Linked DNA regions of Prochlorococcus marinus str. MIT 9515. The protein of the gene in region 2 binds, or shares a complex with, the protein of the main gene of each other region. Links are inferred from orthologs where the notes say so. Each region holds a gene or a part of one and is shown on either strand. Other genes may lie near its edges.

Region 1 (9,518 bases), 150 kb from region 2 along the record:
AAGAAAAGAAAGTAATAACAGTTGAGCTAAGCGAAGTTGAAAAGATTGTCTATAGTCAACTTGGTATTAATCCATTAATTAAATTAGGAAAACAATATCTTACTAATAATCATTTAGTACGTTTAGAGAATAGTAATAACAACGAAAAAGAACTCTCTTTACAAAAGAATAAAAAAGCAAAAACTAAAGTTTCTAATAAGAAAACAAATAAAAAATCCTCAACTTCTAATTCAATAGAAAAGTCTGAAGTTGAAGTAAATGAGTCTAAAGAAATTAATCATGAGAGCAAATTACCAAAGATAACAACTGCTAATGAGGAAGTAGAAATAACAGATGAAATTGATAATTCAAGACGGAAAAGAAGAAGATCATCTGCAAGTATTGAATAAACAACTTGAGATAGGTATTGACGAAGTAGGTCGAGGTGCAGTTTTTGGACCTGTATTTTCTGCAGCTGTAGTTCTAACCGAAAAAAATGGATATACTCTCAAGCAATTGGGTGTAACCGATAGTAAAAAACTAACAGAAAAAAAAAGAAAATTACTTTTGCCGAAAATTATCTCATTATCCTCAGATTACAGTTTGGGACAGTCTTCAGCAAGAGAAATAGATCAACTTGGTATAAGATATGCCACCGAGCTTTCAATGATTAGAGCTATAAAGAAGTTAAAATCCAAACCATATGAAGTTATAATTGACGGTCCATTATCATTAAGACTTTGGAAGAGTCATCAAAGAAATATAATTGCAGGTGATTCCAAATTCACATCAATTGCTGCAGCAAGCATAGTTGCAAAAGTAACACGTGACTTTTTAATGGAAAGATTAGAAAAAAAATTCTCTGGATATTTTATCTTTAAAAATAAAGGCTATGGTACTAAAGAGCATTTATTAAGTCTTAAAGCTAATGGCGTAACGAATCTACATAGGAAAAGTTTTTTAACTAAATTAAACCTTATTTAAATCACACCAATTTACAAAATCTTTTATTAATTGTTGCTGAACTCTAGATTTTATTCCTAATAAAATTCCATTCAATACTGAATGGCCAGTAGATTCTAAAATTTTCTTTGGCACAAGTTTCAAAAGAGGAGGTTGACTTACTGATACACCAAGAAGTGCTTCGCCCTCTAATCCATTATCAGTCGCCTCCAAATTTGCTTTCAAAATTAAACTGAAATCTTCGATTATCCCTAAACCATCTAATTTGCTGTCAAGTGCACTCATTTTTAAAATACCTTCTTTATTCTCAACTGCAATTGATACAACAGGGTTAACATCTAATTGAAAAACCCTGAAACTTGTTACAGTATACTTGTACTTCCCATCCCCTTCAGGTTCCAATTTATTGGGGTCCAGCATTGCTCCAACAACCCTTTCTTCTTCCAAAAGATATTTAGAAAGATATTCTTTATTCCTTGTTACAGAAAGTTTAAGTTTCTGTTTAGCATCAAAAGCTAAAAGCATTTTTCTATATACCTCCAATGCTTAATTGATCTTTTTTTTTTACAATTAATCATGCGCAAACAAGTTGCATATTTGGGCCCTGAAGGGACATACGCAGAAAAAGCAGCTCATATTTTATCAGAGCTTGCCAATTTTGAGTCACCTTTATTTGTACCATGTAATGGGCTATATTCGGTTATTAAAGCAATAGCCTACAACAATTGTGATGCAGCAATAGTGCCTATTGAAAACTCGGTTGAGGGAGGAGTAACAACTACTTTAGACGCACTTTGGAAATTTTCGGATATTAATATCAATAGAGCAATTGTTTTGCCAATAAAACATGCATTAATAAGTGATGGAGATATTTCGGAAATATCAGAAGTACTTTCTCATCCACAAGCTTTAGCTCAATGTTCTGAATGGCTATCTGAGAATCTTCCAGAGGCTATTACTTTATCAACTAATTCAACTTCCGAAGCAGTGAAAATGGTAAAAGGGAGTTCATTTAGAGCAGCTATTGGATCGAAATCTCTTACTGAAATTGAAGGACTTAAAGAACTAGCATTCCCCATTAATGATGTTCCAGGGAATTGTACAAGATTTGTTTTATTAAGTAAAGAATCGATTTTAGATAAAGCTAATATTGCCAGTTTTGCCTTTTCATTGCTCTCAAATAATCCTGGAGCTTTACTTGAAGCTTTAAATTATATTTCAGATTTTGGATTCAATATGAGTAAAATAGAATCTAGGCCTTCTAAAAGAGAACTAGGAGAATATATCATTTACATTGATGTTGATATAAATACAAGAACTAATATTGAAGCGTTCTATGAATTGAAGAAAAAATTAAAACCCTTATGTGAACATTTGGTAGACTTTGGATGTTATTTATCAGAAAAGATTAAATTAGATTAATTAACCTCTACATTTATAAACTCCAAATTCCATTAAACCTTTTTTAAAAGCCCAATCCATTAACAATATTGTAGGAATCTCTCTTACAGACTTTACTAATGCTCTTGGACCTAGGGATAAAATTGCATTTGGCCTTCTAATTCCTTCATATATTGAATCAAACCAAGATGGATTTGTATAGTAATTCCAGTTATCAAAGATAACTTGACCTGAACTATTTTTGTTATTGATAAGAATATTACTAAAATCTTTAATGCTAATAAATTGAGGATGAACCCATTGTTCAAGTAATTGTTTTAGGATTATTTTTTCAAGCGTTGTAGGAGGATATTTTTTTAAATCTCTTGAATTCCAATCAGCTAAAGCTAAATATCCTCCAGGTCTCAAAGTTCTTAACATTTGATCTGCAAATTTATTTTTGTTATTCATATGAGCTCCTGCCTCAACACTCCAAACCCCATCAAATGCTCCATCTTCAAATTTCAAATTTAAAGCATCCATAACTTTGAAGTTACAGCTGCATTCATGAGGCGTAAGTTCTTTAGCTCTTTGTACTTGAGCTGGACTAATTGTTATACCTGTTACATTAAAACCATAATAATTAGCGAGAATCCGAGAGCTTCCACCTATTCCACAACCTACGTCTAAAACCCTTGAACCTCTAGGTAATTTATCCAAACCACTCCAGCTCACCAGCTCATGTACAAACTGGACTTTAGCTTCTCTAAAATCAATATTTTTATTTGGAGGATAGAAACCTAAATGTATATGCTCACCCCACAATCTTTCTAGTAGTTTATCTTGAGTCCACGAGTCATAAGCTGAAGCTACAGTTCCCGAAGAGATATATTTTCTAGTATTAATCCTCCAAAGTACTAAATACAAGAAAAATAGAATTAAAACTAAAAAAATAAAAGATGTTAAGAATAAGGACATTTAATTTTCTTTGATATCTGGAAAACTTTCTTTTAAAGCTGTTCTAGCTGCCAATTGTTTTCTCGTATGATCTAACATTTCAAACTCTCTTTGCAAACGTGTATATGTACTCCTCTCTTCTAAAAGTTTCTGCTGCTCTTCAGCCACCGGTCCACCTAAATGAGCACCAATCCAAAAAGAGAGTTCCATAGGGTTTTCAGGTAATTTATCAGGAAGAACTTTTTGAGAATTAGTTAGTTTACTAGTTAATTTAACTACATCATTTAATGCTTCAGTAACAGAATCTCTTAAAAGATCTAAACTTTGGAAACTTTCGATATTTTCATCAGTAATCCAACTAACAATCGCTGAGCAATATGGTGTTGAACGTACAACTTCTAAGACTTGGAATCTTTGCTGTCCCAACGTGACTATATTACTTCTTCCATCATCGGCTGTTTGATGTTTAATTATTTGAGCACAGCAGCCAACGTTAGCCATACTTTTAGTATTAGGATCCCATTTAATTACCCCAAACATTGAATCTGATTCAAGAACAGATTTAAGCATAATTCTGTATCTTGATTCAAATATGTGTAGAGGTAAAACTTCTTGAGGGAAAAGAACAACTTCTGGGAGAGGGAATAATGGTAATTCCCTTACTGAAAGCTCTCCCATTTAAACCTCAAAATCTATAACTACATATTAGTAAATTTAGGCACTATTCGGGCAATCTTATAGTTTAACTTCTATATCTACACCGCTAGGAAGATCTAGTTTCATTAAAGCATCAATGGTTTTGGCAGAGGGGCTATAGATATCAATAATTCTTCTATGAGTTCTTGTCTCAAAATGCTCTCTAGAATCCTTATCCACATGCGGAGATCTTAGAACACAATAAATTTTTCTTTTAGTTGGTAATGGTATAGGACCGATAGCTGAAGCAGCAGTTGTATCTGCTGTTTGAATAATTTTGTCACATGACAAATCCAGCATTCTTCTATCAAATGCTTTTAATCTTATACGAATCTTTTGTTGAGCAAGTGATGTTGTCATAAATTTGAATTGATCTCTTAATAAAAGGGTTATTGATAATCAATAACCCGTATCTCTTATTTAATTATTCTAGATTATCAGAGGTTAACTTCATAAAATTAAAGAAATTTATTCAATAATTTTAGAAACAACACCAGCTCCAATGGTACGACCACCTTCGCGAATAGCAAAGCGCATACCTTGTTCAATAGCAACTGGACAAATTAATTCACCAGTCATTTTTATTCTGTCTCCTGGCATTACCATTTCTACATTAGCTCCATCATCAGAGGTGAATGCGGTGATTTGTCCAGTCACATCTGTGGTTCTTATATAAAATTGTGGTCTATAACCAGCAAAGAAAGGAGTATGTCTCCCTCCCTCTTCTTTCTTAAGAACATAAACTTCTCCTTCAAATTTAGTATGAGGAGTAATTGAACCTTTCTTAACAAGTACCATTCCTCTCTCAATATCTTCTTTTTGAACACCACGTAGGAGTAGTCCAACATTGTCTCCAGCCATACCTTCATCAAGAAGTTTACGGAACATCTCAACACCAGTAACAGTGGTCAATCTTGTATCTCTTATCCCAACTATTTCGACTTCTTCTCCAACTTTGACTTTACCTCTTTCTATTCTTCCTGTAGCAACTGTTCCTCTACCTGTAATAGAGAAAACATCTTCTATTGCCATCAAAAATGGCTTGTCAATCTCTCTTTCTGGTTCAGGAATACTAGCATCAACAGCTTTCATTAATTCTTCAATTTTAGATTCCCAATTAGAATCTCCTTCCAAAGCTTTCAGGCCTGAAACCTGGACGATAGGTATATCATCCCCGGGGAAATCATAACTATCAAGTAGCTCTCTGATTTCCATTTCCACAAGTTCAATGATTTCTTCGTCATCTACCATGTCACATTTATTTAAAGCGACAACTAAAGCAGGAACACCAACTTGTTTTGCTAAAAGGATATGTTCTTTTGTTTGTGCCATAGGACCATCTGTGGCAGCACAAACTAAAATTGCACCATCCATTTGAGCCGCTCCAGTGATCATGTTTTTGACATAATCAGCATGTCCTGGACAATCAACGTGGGCATAATGTCTGCCTTCAGTTTCGTATTCAACGTGGGCTGTATTAATTGTTATGCCACGTTCTCTTTCTTCTGGAGCACCATCAATGTCTCCATAATCTTGAGCTTGTGCTTGACCTTTTTTAGCTAAAACATTGGTAATAGCAGCAGTCAGGGTTGTTTTTCCATGATCAACGTGGCCGATAGTACCTATGTTGACATGTGGTTTGTTCCTTTCGAACTTCTCGCGAGCCATTTGAATTAAAGAATCGAGGGTTAAAGAGTGTTTAGTTTAGAGATCAGGAGTTGCCCTGATTCTTGGAAATGATAGCTTCAGCAACATTACGAGGAACTTCCTCATAATTTGCGAACTCCATTGAAAATATACCCCGACCTTGTGTCATTGATCGGAGTTGAGTGGCATAACCGAACATTTCGGCTAAAGGCACTTTGGCCTGTACTTTAGACAATCCATCATCGACAGATTGTCCTTCGACTTGACCTCTCCTTGAGGAGAGGTCACCAATTACAGATCCAAGAAAATCATCAGGACTTTCGACCTCAACTTTCATCATAGGCTCTAATAGGACAGGATTGCATTTTTTAACCCCATCTTTAAAAGCCATGGAACCTGCAATTTTGAAGGCCATTTCAGAAGAGTCTACATCGTGGAACGAACCATCGACTAGTGTTACTTTTACATCAATCAGCGGATAACCGGCAAGAACGCCTGATTCACAGGTTTCTTTCATCCCATTTGAAGCTGGTCCAATATATTCTTTTGGAACTGTTCCACCAACAATTTTGTTAACAAATTCAAAACCTTTACCAACTTCAGCAGGTTCCATTTCAATAACTACGTGTCCATACTGCCCCTTACCTCCTGTTTGTCTTGCATACTTACCTTCACCCCTAGAACTAGATCTGATTGTTTCTCTATACGAGACTTGAGGAGCACCGATATTTGCCTCAACTTTAAACTCTCTTAACATTCTATCTACAAGTATTTCCAAATGTAATTCACCCATACCAGCTATAACGGTCTGATTCGTCTCTTGATCTGTGCTAACCCTGAAGGTTGGATCTTCCTCTGATAAGGCTTGTAAAGCTTTTGAGAGCTTTTCCATATCTCCTTTAGTTTTAGGTTCAACAGCAACTGAAATAACTGGTTCAGGAATAAATAAAGTTTCTAGAACTATTGGATCATCCGTAGTACATAATGTGTCACCAGTTGTTGTGTTTTTCAAGCCTAAAACAGCCCCTAAATCACCTGCTCTTAATTCATCAACTTCTTCCCTTTCATCAGCTTTTAAGATTACTAATCTAGAGATTCTCTCCTTAGCATCCTTAGTTGAATTCATAACATAACTACCTTTTGAAAGCACTCCTGAATACATTCTTACAAAAGTTAGTTTTCCGTAAGGATCTGACATTACTTTAAAAGCTAATGCACTGAAAGGCGCATTATCATCTGAGGGTCTGATATCTTCTTTACCATTTGGTAAAACCCCTTGAATTGGCTTTACATCAACTGGAGCTGGCAAATAATCAACTACTGCATCAAGAACTAATTGAACCCCTTTATTTTTAAAGGCTGATCCACATAAAACGGGAACTAAACCATGCTTAAGAACTCCTTCTCTAATGCCTTTTTTTAATTGATCTTCAGTTAATTCTCCTTTATCCAAAAATATTTCAATTAATTCTTCGTCATTTTCTGCGACACTTTCCATTAGCTTACTTCTCCACTCCAATGCCTCATCTTTCATCTCATCTGGTATTGGAGCCTCCTCAATATCAGTCCCTAAATCATTTTTGTATAAGTAAGCCTTGTTACTAACTAAATCGATAATTCCTGTAAGATCACCCTCAGCACCAATCGGTAGCTGAATAGGGAAAGCATTTGCTTTGAGGCGCTCTTTAATTTGTTTATTAACTTTTAAAAAGTCTGCTCCTGTTCTGTCCATTTTATTGACGAAGACCATCCTTGGAACAGAATATCTATCAGCTTGTCTCCATACAGTCTCTGATTGTGGCTGAACTCCTCCAACAGCACAAAATACAGCTATGACACCATCTAAAACTCTCATTGATCTTTCTACTTCAATTGTGAAGTCAACGTGACCTGGAGTATCAATGATATTAATTCTATGATCCTGCCAACTTGTAGAGATTGCAGCAGCTGTGATGGTAATCCCTCTTTCTCTTTCTTGGTCCATCCAATCCGTTACTGCAGCACCATCATGTACTTCTCCGATTTTGTGAACAACCCCTGAATAAAAAAGTATTCTTTCAGTAGTAGTTGTTTTACCAGCATCAATATGAGCGGCTATACCTATATTCCTTACTCGTTCAAGGGGAAAGTCGCGTGCCAATGTTAAAACTCCAAATAGAATGAATTGCTAAATAGCTGCAGTTTATCTAATCAAATAAACTTCTTACAATAATAGACTAATTAAGGACCATTTTGGGTCGAAATTAGTATCTATAGTGAGCAAAAGCCTTATTAGCTTCTGCCATTTTATGAGTATCTTCTCTCTTCTTAACTGCGCTACCAGTTTCATTAGCGGCATCCATTAATTCCCCTGCTAATTTTTGTGACATACTTTTCCCATTTCTTCCTCTTGAAAAAGTAACAAGCCATCTTAGTGCCATCGCAGTTCCTCTTTCTTGACGAACTTCCATAGGGACTTGGTAAGTAGCACCTCCAACTCTTCTGGCTCTCACTTCAACTAAAGGGGTTGCATTCTTTACAGCTGTTTCAAATAACTCCACAGCATTTCCACCAGTTCTCTCACTTATTAGAGAAAAGGCATCAGATAGTATTTTTTGTGCAGTAGATTTTTTACCATGTTTCATTAATCTAGAAATCATCATTGAGGCAAGACGACTATTAAATTGAGGGTCTGGTAAAACCGGTCTTTTTACTGCTGCATTTCGACGTGACATTTTAAAAAAAAATTGATGTAAAAAAATTAATTATTTTTGGGAGCTTTTGCACCATATTTAGATCTGGATTGGCGTCTATCTTTGACCCCTGCAGTATCTAAAGTTCCTCTTATTATATGGTATCTGACTCCAGGTAAATCTTTAACTCTTCCTCCCCTAAGCAGGACTACAGAGTGTTCCTGCAGGTTATGTCCGATTCCAGGTATATATGCAGTAACCTCAAAACCTGAGGTTAATCTAACCCTGGCAACTTTTCTTAAGGCAGAATTTGGTTTCTTTGGGGTAGATGTATAAACTCTTGTACATACACCCCTTCTCTCTGGACAAGATTTAAGTGCAGGAGATTTAGTTTTTCTTGTCAGACGTTTTCTTTCTGATCCAATTAATTGGGAAATGGTCGGCATTAAAATTTATAGATGAAAATACATATTTATTAATCATAACCTTTTACGAGACATATCTAGAATTTTTTTTTCATTTTTTTTAAATTAAAAATAAAATTCAAATATGTTTAGTAATTCTTCATTATTTTTTGCTTTGTATTTTGATATTTATTTTATAATAGAATAAATTTTAGATTTCTTATATAGTTAAATAATCTATGCGAGAAAGTATCAAAAGAAGCAAAGGGCCATATCAAGATAGTTATTCTCCAAGTGGAATTATTGGAGAAAAAGATGCTTGTGGAGTTGGTTTCATAGCAAATATTTATGGGAAGGAAAGTAATTGGATATTAAAGCAATCCTTGAGAGGACTTAATTGCATGGAACACAGAGGGGGATGTGGCGGGGATAATGACTCAGGAGATGGTGCAGGCATTTTATGTTCAATTCCATGGGAATTTTTAGATCAAGAAATGAATTTGGAGCCTCGACCTGATCAGATTAGAGGTTTAGGTATGATATTCATGCCAAATAACGAATTAAAAGTTAAAGAATCAAAACTAATATGTGAACAAGAAGCCAAAAAATTAAATTTCAAAAAAACTTTCTGGAGAAATGTACCAGTCAAAAATGAAATATTAGGGAACTTAGCAAAACAAAACGCACCATTCATATGTCAATGGATCGTTTGTTTGGAGAAAGTTGACAGTCAAGAATTCGAGACTCTCTTATTTCAACTTAGAAAAAGAATTGAAAAAAGGATCAGAGAAAATACAAAAAATAATGCCGCCGATTGTGA
Region 2 (7,131 bases):
AAAATTATCAGTAGATCTGCAAATGCTGGAGGTGGTAAATCAGGAGCATTAAATTATGCTTTAAAGTTTACATATGGAGAATGGATATTAATATTAGATGCTGATGCGCAACTGAAAAAAGGCACATTACGAAGATTATTTAGTTTTGTTTATGAGGGATCTTGGTCAGCAGTGCAATTAAGAAAATCAGTCATAAATGTGAGTAAGAATTTTTTAACCAGTTGTCAATCTATGGAAATGGCCATGGATGCAATCTTTCAATATGGAAGATTATCTGTTGCTGGAGTATCTGAATTGAGAGGTAATGGTCAATTAATTAATAAAAAAGTTTTACTTAAATGTGGTTCGTTTAATGAAGATACAGTTACTGATGATTTGGATTTAAGTCTCAGGCTTTTACTTACTAAAGCAAAAATTGGGATTCTATGGGATCCTCCTGTTATGGAAGAAGCCGTTGAAAATATATCTGCTTTATTTTCACAGAGACAAAGATGGGCTGAAGGAGGTTTGCAAAGATTTTTTGATTATGGCGAACAATTATTATCAAAAAAAATTGAACTTATTCAAAAATTTGATTTAACCTTTTTCTTTATTTTGCAATACGCCTTACCTATTATCTCTATGATTGATTTGATTTTGAGTATTGCTCTAGCTGAATCGCCCAGTTATTTGCCAATCTCGATAACGGCATTTACTTTGTCGGGAATTGCCGTTTGGTATGGTTCTTCATGCAAAAGTGAAGGTCCAATTTTACAAAATCTCAATTTGATGATGATGTTGGTTTCTCTTTTATATTTGTCTCATTGGTTTGTTGTAATACCCTGGGTGACAATAAAAATGTCTATTTTTCCGAAAAAGATTCTCTGGAAGAAAACACTTCATACTGGTGTTTAACTTATTCATCCAAATCAATAATTTCTCCGTTAAAAAAATTTGCTAGATTTTTGGAATTGTCATCATAAAATTCTTTTTGAGGTTTTTCTATAGGGGTGTTGGAATTTTGAAAATTGGTATTTTGTATTTCCCTATTACTAGTTGATTTTTTAATTATTTTCTCTTGAGATTTTGCAGTATTATTAATATTAATTTTTTTGCTAGAAAAGTTAAGTTTTACTTTATCTCCACAAACTTTTTTTACAGCATTTTCAATTATTATTTTTCGACTTTTGATCATGTTTTCCCAGTTGGGAGATAATGCTATTAAAACTTCATTCGAATCAATACTTGCTAGTTCTGCTTGCTGAGAAAGTAACATTCTTGTCGAAGGCAATTCTAATTTAGATAGAATTAGCTCCCACTTTTCTTTTAAAAAGTCAGTTTGATTTGCATGCTCATAATTAGGCTGAATATCTTGATTATTAATTAATTCCTTTTTATTAATATCTTCTGATTCAGTTTGATTTGCATTTTCATAATTAGGCTGAATATCTTGATTATTAATTAATTCCTTTTTATTAATATCTTCTGATTCAGTTTGATTTGCATTTTTAGAAATGATTGTTTTATTAATTAATTCATCTTTATTAATAACCTTTTGATTTAAAGTCTCTTTATTACTTTGTCCATTATTAACTATGTTGTCTTCGATCTTATTTTCAATAAGGCTTGTTAAATGTACTTCTAACCATAATTTTGGATTATCACTTGTTTTGATTTGATAATCAATATTTTTAAGCTTGTTATGCCAATCAATTATCCTCATTTTACTAATGTTTTTAGAAAATTTATTTAATTCATTTTGAAAGTCAATGGAGGTATAGAAAATATCTGAATAATTGTTATTTAAAGTTTTCAATAATAGGTCTCTAGTAATATTTAATAAACCAACTAATATCTCATGAGGTTCATTTCCTGAATCATATAATTGATTGCAACTAATTAATAACGACTCTGGTTCATTGTAAATTAAGGCATTTATTAAATTAATTAAATCATTTTCGGATACTTCTCCAAGTAAGTTTTGAACATTTTTAGTAGTTACGCCATTAGGAAGAAGACTTAATTGATCTAGTAAACTTTGTGCATCACGCATTCCACCATTAGATCTTTTTGCAATTAATTTTAGTGCTTGATCTTCAAATTTAATTGATTCTTTATTCGCTATTTCTGAAAGGTTGTGGAAAATAGTATTTGAGCTGATTCTTTTAAAATCGAATTTTTGACACCTACTTTGAATAGTATTTATTACTCTTTCCGGATTTGTAGTAGCAAGAATAAAAACAACTCTTTCGGGAGGTTCTTCAATAGTTTTGAGTAAAGCATTTGATGCTGCAGTTGAGAGCATATGACATTCATCGATAACGTATACTTTCCACCTGGCTTGAGTAGGAGTGAATCTTGCTCCATCTATTATTTCTCTTATATTATCAACCCCAGTATTAGAAGCAGCATCAATTTCAATAATATCAAGGGCATTACCATCTGCAATTTGTTTACATAATTCGCATTTGCCACAAGGATTAGCCGTAGGCTGTTCACATGATAGACAATTTAATGATTTTGCAAATATTCGTGCACTTGATGTCTTTCCAGTTCCTCTAGGCCCATTAAACAGATAAGCAGGTGCAATTTTCTTAGATATTAGTGCTTGTTTAAGGGTTATTGATATAAATTCTTGACCAACTAGCTCATCAAGGTTGCTAGGCCTATATTTTTGATGAAAAGGTTTATGTATATTAAGCATTTATGATTATTAATTATATGAATAATCTTGAAATCATAGAGAGTTAACCTTACTTTTATGCAGATTCTTTAATAATCCTATGTGAACCTGCAGGAAGTTTAACAATTTTAGATGAGAACAGGTTGTCTACCATTTTTTTCGTAATGGTGAACTTAGTTACTTCTTCTTGTGATGGGAGTGTATACATTAAATCAAGCATTAATTCTTCAATTATTGATCTAAGAGCTCTAGCACCTGTTTTTCTTTTAAAAGCTTCATTAGCGATTGCTTCCACAGATTCGGGTTCGAAATTTAATTCAACATTATCCATACTTAATAAAGTTTTAAATTGCTTTACTAGTGCATCTCTTGGTTCAGTTAAGATCGATTCAAGAGTTTCTTTAGTGAGACGATCTAATACTGCGCATACAGGAATTCTCCCTATAAATTCTGGAATTAATCCATATTTGACTAAATCATCTAGTTCTAAATTCTTGAGAGCATCTCGAGAATCAACTAATTTTTTTGCATCTATTTTGCTTTCGTCTGAGTTGGTTGTAAATCCTATAGAGTGTCTTCCTAAGCGTTTTTGAACAATATCTTCTAAACCTATAAATGCACCTCCACATATAAATAAAATCTGACTTGTATCTATCTGTATACAATCATGGTAAGGGTGTTTTCGTCCTCCTTGAGGAGGGACATTTGCAATTGTTCCCTCAAGCATTTTTAATAATGCTTGTTGAACTCCTTCTCCAGATACATCTCTTGTAATTGATGGATTTTCACTCTTTCTAGCTATCTTGTCTATCTCATCAATATATATAATACCCTTTTGAGCTAAATCTACATTCATTTCTGACTTTTGTAGAAGTCTTAATAGAATATTCTCAACATCCTCTCCAACATATCCAGCTTCAGTTAGAGTCGTTGCATCAGCCACTGCAAAAGGAACATCAAGAAACTCAGCTAAAGTTTGTGCTAATAATGTTTTACCACTTCCAGTTGGACCAATCAGTAGGATATTTGATTTTTGAAGTTTAGTTGCATGACAATCGTTAGAATTATTGTCCTTATTTTCTTCTTTTAATCTCCAAGTTAACCTTTTATAGTGATTATAAACAGCAACTGAAAGTATTTTTTTTGCAGATTCTTGACCTACAACTTGGTTATCTAGAAAAGTTTTAATTTCCAGTGGTTTGGGAATGGAGGTTAATTCGAAAGGGATAGATGTATCAGGATTATTAATCGGTAATTTTTTCTTGACTTGTGTGGAGTTATTAAGTTTTGCCTGAGTATCAATTAATTCTTCATCGAGAATTTCATTACATAGGTCTATGCATTCATCACAGATGTATACCCCAGGACCTGCTATAAGTTTTCTAACTTGATCTTGTGATTTGGCACAAAATGAACATTTTAGATGGGCGTCAAATTTAGCCATCGATTATCAAAGCTTGTGAAAAATAAAAAAGGGTAACTATCCCTTATTATTAGGATTGCTTATAAATTTGGATTCGTCATCATATTCTTAAAATATTAGTTTTACTTGTCATTTTTTATAACTTTATCAATTAATCCATATTGCACAGCTTCCTCAGGTGACAGAAAATAATCTCTTTCAGTATCTTCATTAATTTTTTCTAAAGATTGACCAGTATGTTCTGACAAAAGAGAATTTAAAGTTTTTTTGAGAAATAATATTTCTTTTGCTTGTATCTCAATTTCTACTGCTTGGCCTTGAGCACCTCCAAGAGGCTGGTGAATCATAATTCTTGAATTAGGCAAAGCCAACCTTTTCCCTTTTGCGCCACCAGAAAGAAGGAATGCCCCCATACTTGCAGCCACGCCAAAGCAGATCGTGACAACATCTGGAGAGATCTGTTGCATCGTGTCGTAAATAGCTAATCCTGCAGTAACAGAACCACCGGGAGAATTGATATATATTTGAATATCTTTGTCAGGATCTTCGGCTTCTAGAAATAGAAGTTGTGCAACAAGTGAATCTGTTACCTGATCGTTAATTCCGGTTCCTAAAAATATTATTCTTTCCCTTAATAATCTCGAATAAATATCAAATGCTCTTTCTCCTCTTCCAGATTGTTCCACAACAGTAGGAATAGCAGATTTCGTGTTATTGACACTTTCAAGAGGACTCATTGAGCTGTGTATTAAATGTTTTTGTTTAGAATTCACTAAATTAATCTCTTTTATATCTAATTTAGAAGTTTTTTTCTTGATTAGTTAAATTTTTTATAAATTATTTTTTTTCTTTTTTCTTTTTATTCGGTTCACTTTTAGCTTGGCTTTCTTTCTTTGTCTTTGATTTTGTCTTTGATTTTGTAGTTGATTTTGTTACTTTTTCACTTATTTCTTTAACCGTTGAATTTTCTTCAAGCCAAGTTATTAACTTTTCTTTTAGAAGATCGTTAAGAACTACTTCTTTTAATTTCTGAATGTCAATTTGTTTTTGTGATTTAGAAATTTCATCATCATATTCCTTCATTTTTTGATTTATTTCTTTATCCTCGACTGTAATATTCTCACTTTCTGATAATGCTTTTAAAGCTAAATTTCTTTGAACATTTTTTTCAGCTTGAGGACGAGTTGATTCTGCTAAAGTTTTAACTAATTCCGGGGTAAAAGTTGATTTGATATCCATTCCTTGTTGGGCAAATCTTTGCGCTGTTTGTTCAATATTATTTCTTACTTCAATATCAATCATTGCTTTTGGAATCTCAGCATCTAATTCTTTGGATAATGCATCCATTAAAGCTTCAATTTTGATATTTTTTTGAGTGTTATCAAAATTTTCCTTTAATTGTTTTTCAATATCTTTTTTAAGTTCCTTTAATGAATCTTTATTTCCAGACTGTTTTGCAAAATCATCATTTAGTTCAGGCAATTCTTTCTCTTTAAGGTCTTTTAGACTGACTTCAAAGATTGCTTCTTTCCCTCTGGACTCTTCATGAGAGTAGTCATCAGGAAATTTGAGATTAAGAGTTTTATTATCATCGATTTTCATACCAACAATACCTTCAACGAACCCTGGAATCATTTTGTTCTTTTCTAATTCAAGATCCATTGAGTCACTAGATCCTCCATCGATTGCTTTTTTGGAATCTTTATAAATGCCTTTGAAACTCACTACAGCGATATCTCCTAATCTAGCGGGTCTATTAATAACTGGAATAATATTTGCTAGTTGATTTCTTGATTTTTCTAAAGCTTCATCTATGGATTTGGGGTCAAATTTTCTTTTTATAATCTCAACTGATAGGCCTTTTGATTTTTTTAATTTTAATGTGGGTGCAACATCAGTTTGAAGATTAATTTTTAAAGTTTTTTCCGGATTGAAATTCTTAAGTAATGATTCAAATCCATCAACTAATTCCGGTTCACTTAGTGGCTCTATTGATTCCATTTCTATGGCCTCTTTCCAAGATTTATCAATTATTTTTTCTAGAGCAGAGGCATATAGTTGGTTTATACCAATTCTTTGTATTAATACTTGTTTTGGAATTTTGCCAAGCCTAAATCCTGGGATTTTGGCTGAACGACTAATTGAATTTATTGTTTCACTGACGAATGATTTGCATGTATTAGATGGGATTTCTAATTCAAGAGCAATTCTACTTTGAGGCAGTGCGGTTGTTTTTACTATTAATGCTTCTTTAATCATGTTTGAGTTTTTTTAAATTATTACAATAAGCAGAAACTTAATTATTCCACATTAAGTGATTTCCTTGAAGTTAACTTTTTTGATACAGTAAGAGAAATATTAAATTCTGTAATTTTTTAAATTATATAGTGAGAAAATCTCCATTTTTGCCAAACAGGCCTTTAAAAATAGCTGTTTTGGGTTCTTCGGGTGCTGTTGGATCAGAGATACTCAAAATTCTTGAAGAAAGAGATTTTCCTATCTCAGATTTGATTTTGCTTTCATCTCAGCGTTCAGAAGGAAAAATAATTAAATGGAAAGGTGAAGAACTTATAACTAAAAAAGCTACAAAAGAAGAATTTTTAAATGTTGATTTAGTCCTTGCTTCTGCCGGCGGAAGTGTTTCGAAACAATGGATATCAACAGTCAAAGATCAGAATGCTTTATTGATTGATAATTCAAGTGCATTCAGATTAGAAGATGATGTTCCTCTTGTTGTTCCTGAAGTCAATGCTTCTGACGCCTTAAAGCATAATGGTGTTATAGCTAATCCGAATTGCACAACTATATTGCTTACTTTAGTTTTGGCTCCTTTGAATAATATTTCTCCTATTAAAAGAGTAATCGTTTCAACTTATCAATCTGTAAGTGGAGCAGGGCAATTAGCAATGGAAGAATTACAGTTTTTAACTAAGAAATATTTACAGGGAGATCCAAAAGAAAGTGAAGTCTTACCATATTCATTAGCTTTTAATTTGTTTCTACATAATTCACCAATGCTTTCAAATAATTACTGTGAAGAGGAGAT

The links.
Region 1: the proteins of tig (region 2) and rpsG are in contact, whole or in part, in a crystal structure (PDB 3GTY), measured with the Thermotoga maritima proteins. The link is inferred for Prochlorococcus marinus str. MIT 9515 from one-to-one orthologs. Residues at the interface, in WP_004081061.1 of Thermotoga maritima: Glu122, Val124, Val129, Leu130, Tyr133, Glu188, Gly259, Ile262, Tyr263, Glu266, Ser270, Glu273, Gln274, Glu277, Arg308, Gln311, Ile312, Ser315, Tyr316, Glu325, Arg329, Arg336, Leu363, Phe366, Trp367, Arg373, Leu377, Arg381, Leu384, Glu387; in WP_004081843.1 of Thermotoga maritima: Lys34, Lys52, Lys55, Glu59, Arg62, Gln63, Glu66, Asn67, Lys69, Val71, Arg95, Ala109, Lys110, Lys111, Gly112, Arg113, Pro114, Glu117, Glu121, Ile124, Ala125, Tyr127, Asn128, Asn129, Thr130, Gly131, Lys135, Asp139, Arg142, Met143.

Annotation. Positions count from the first base shown.
Region 1 is NC_008817.1:1,479,437-1,488,954, forward strand. Bases 6,602-9,518 are described here. They hold rpsG (30S ribosomal protein S7), read right to left. Parts: upstream 8,337-9,518; coding sequence 7,866-8,336; downstream 6,602-7,865. Other genes in these bases: fusA (elongation factor G), read right to left, coding at 6,602-7,762; rpsL (30S ribosomal protein S12), read right to left, coding at 8,363-8,740; gltB (glutamate synthase large subunit), read left to right, coding at 8,938-9,518. Also shown: P9515_RS08020 (Rne/Rng family ribonuclease), read left to right, coding at 1-389; P9515_RS08025 (ribonuclease HII), read left to right, coding at 334-963; P9515_RS08030 (DUF1997 domain-containing protein), read right to left, coding at 949-1,467; pheA (prephenate dehydratase), read left to right, coding at 1,519-2,364; P9515_RS08040 (methyltransferase domain-containing protein), read right to left, coding at 2,365-3,300; P9515_RS08045 (LON peptidase substrate-binding domain-containing protein), read right to left, coding at 3,301-3,957; rpsJ (30S ribosomal protein S10), read right to left, coding at 4,015-4,335; tuf (elongation factor Tu), read right to left, coding at 4,444-5,643; more of fusA, read right to left, coding at 5,687-6,601.
Region 2 is NC_008817.1:1,631,468-1,638,598, reverse strand. What follows is about bases 4,134-7,020. They hold tig (trigger factor), read right to left. Parts: upstream 6,345-7,020; coding sequence 4,923-6,344; downstream 4,134-4,922. Other genes in these bases: P9515_RS08855 (aspartate-semialdehyde dehydrogenase), read left to right, coding at 6,473-7,020; clpP (ATP-dependent Clp endopeptidase proteolytic subunit ClpP), read right to left, coding at 4,208-4,822. Also shown: P9515_RS08880 (glycosyltransferase family 2 protein), read left to right, coding at 1-894; P9515_RS08875 (DNA polymerase III subunit gamma/tau), read right to left, coding at 896-2,683; ATP-dependent protease ATP-binding subunit ClpX, read right to left, coding at 2,739-4,106; more of P9515_RS08855, read left to right, coding at 7,021-7,131. UniProt on the Bacillus subtilis protein: Involved in protein export. Acts as a chaperone by maintaining the newly synthesized protein in an open conformation. Functions as a peptidyl-prolyl cis-trans isomerase.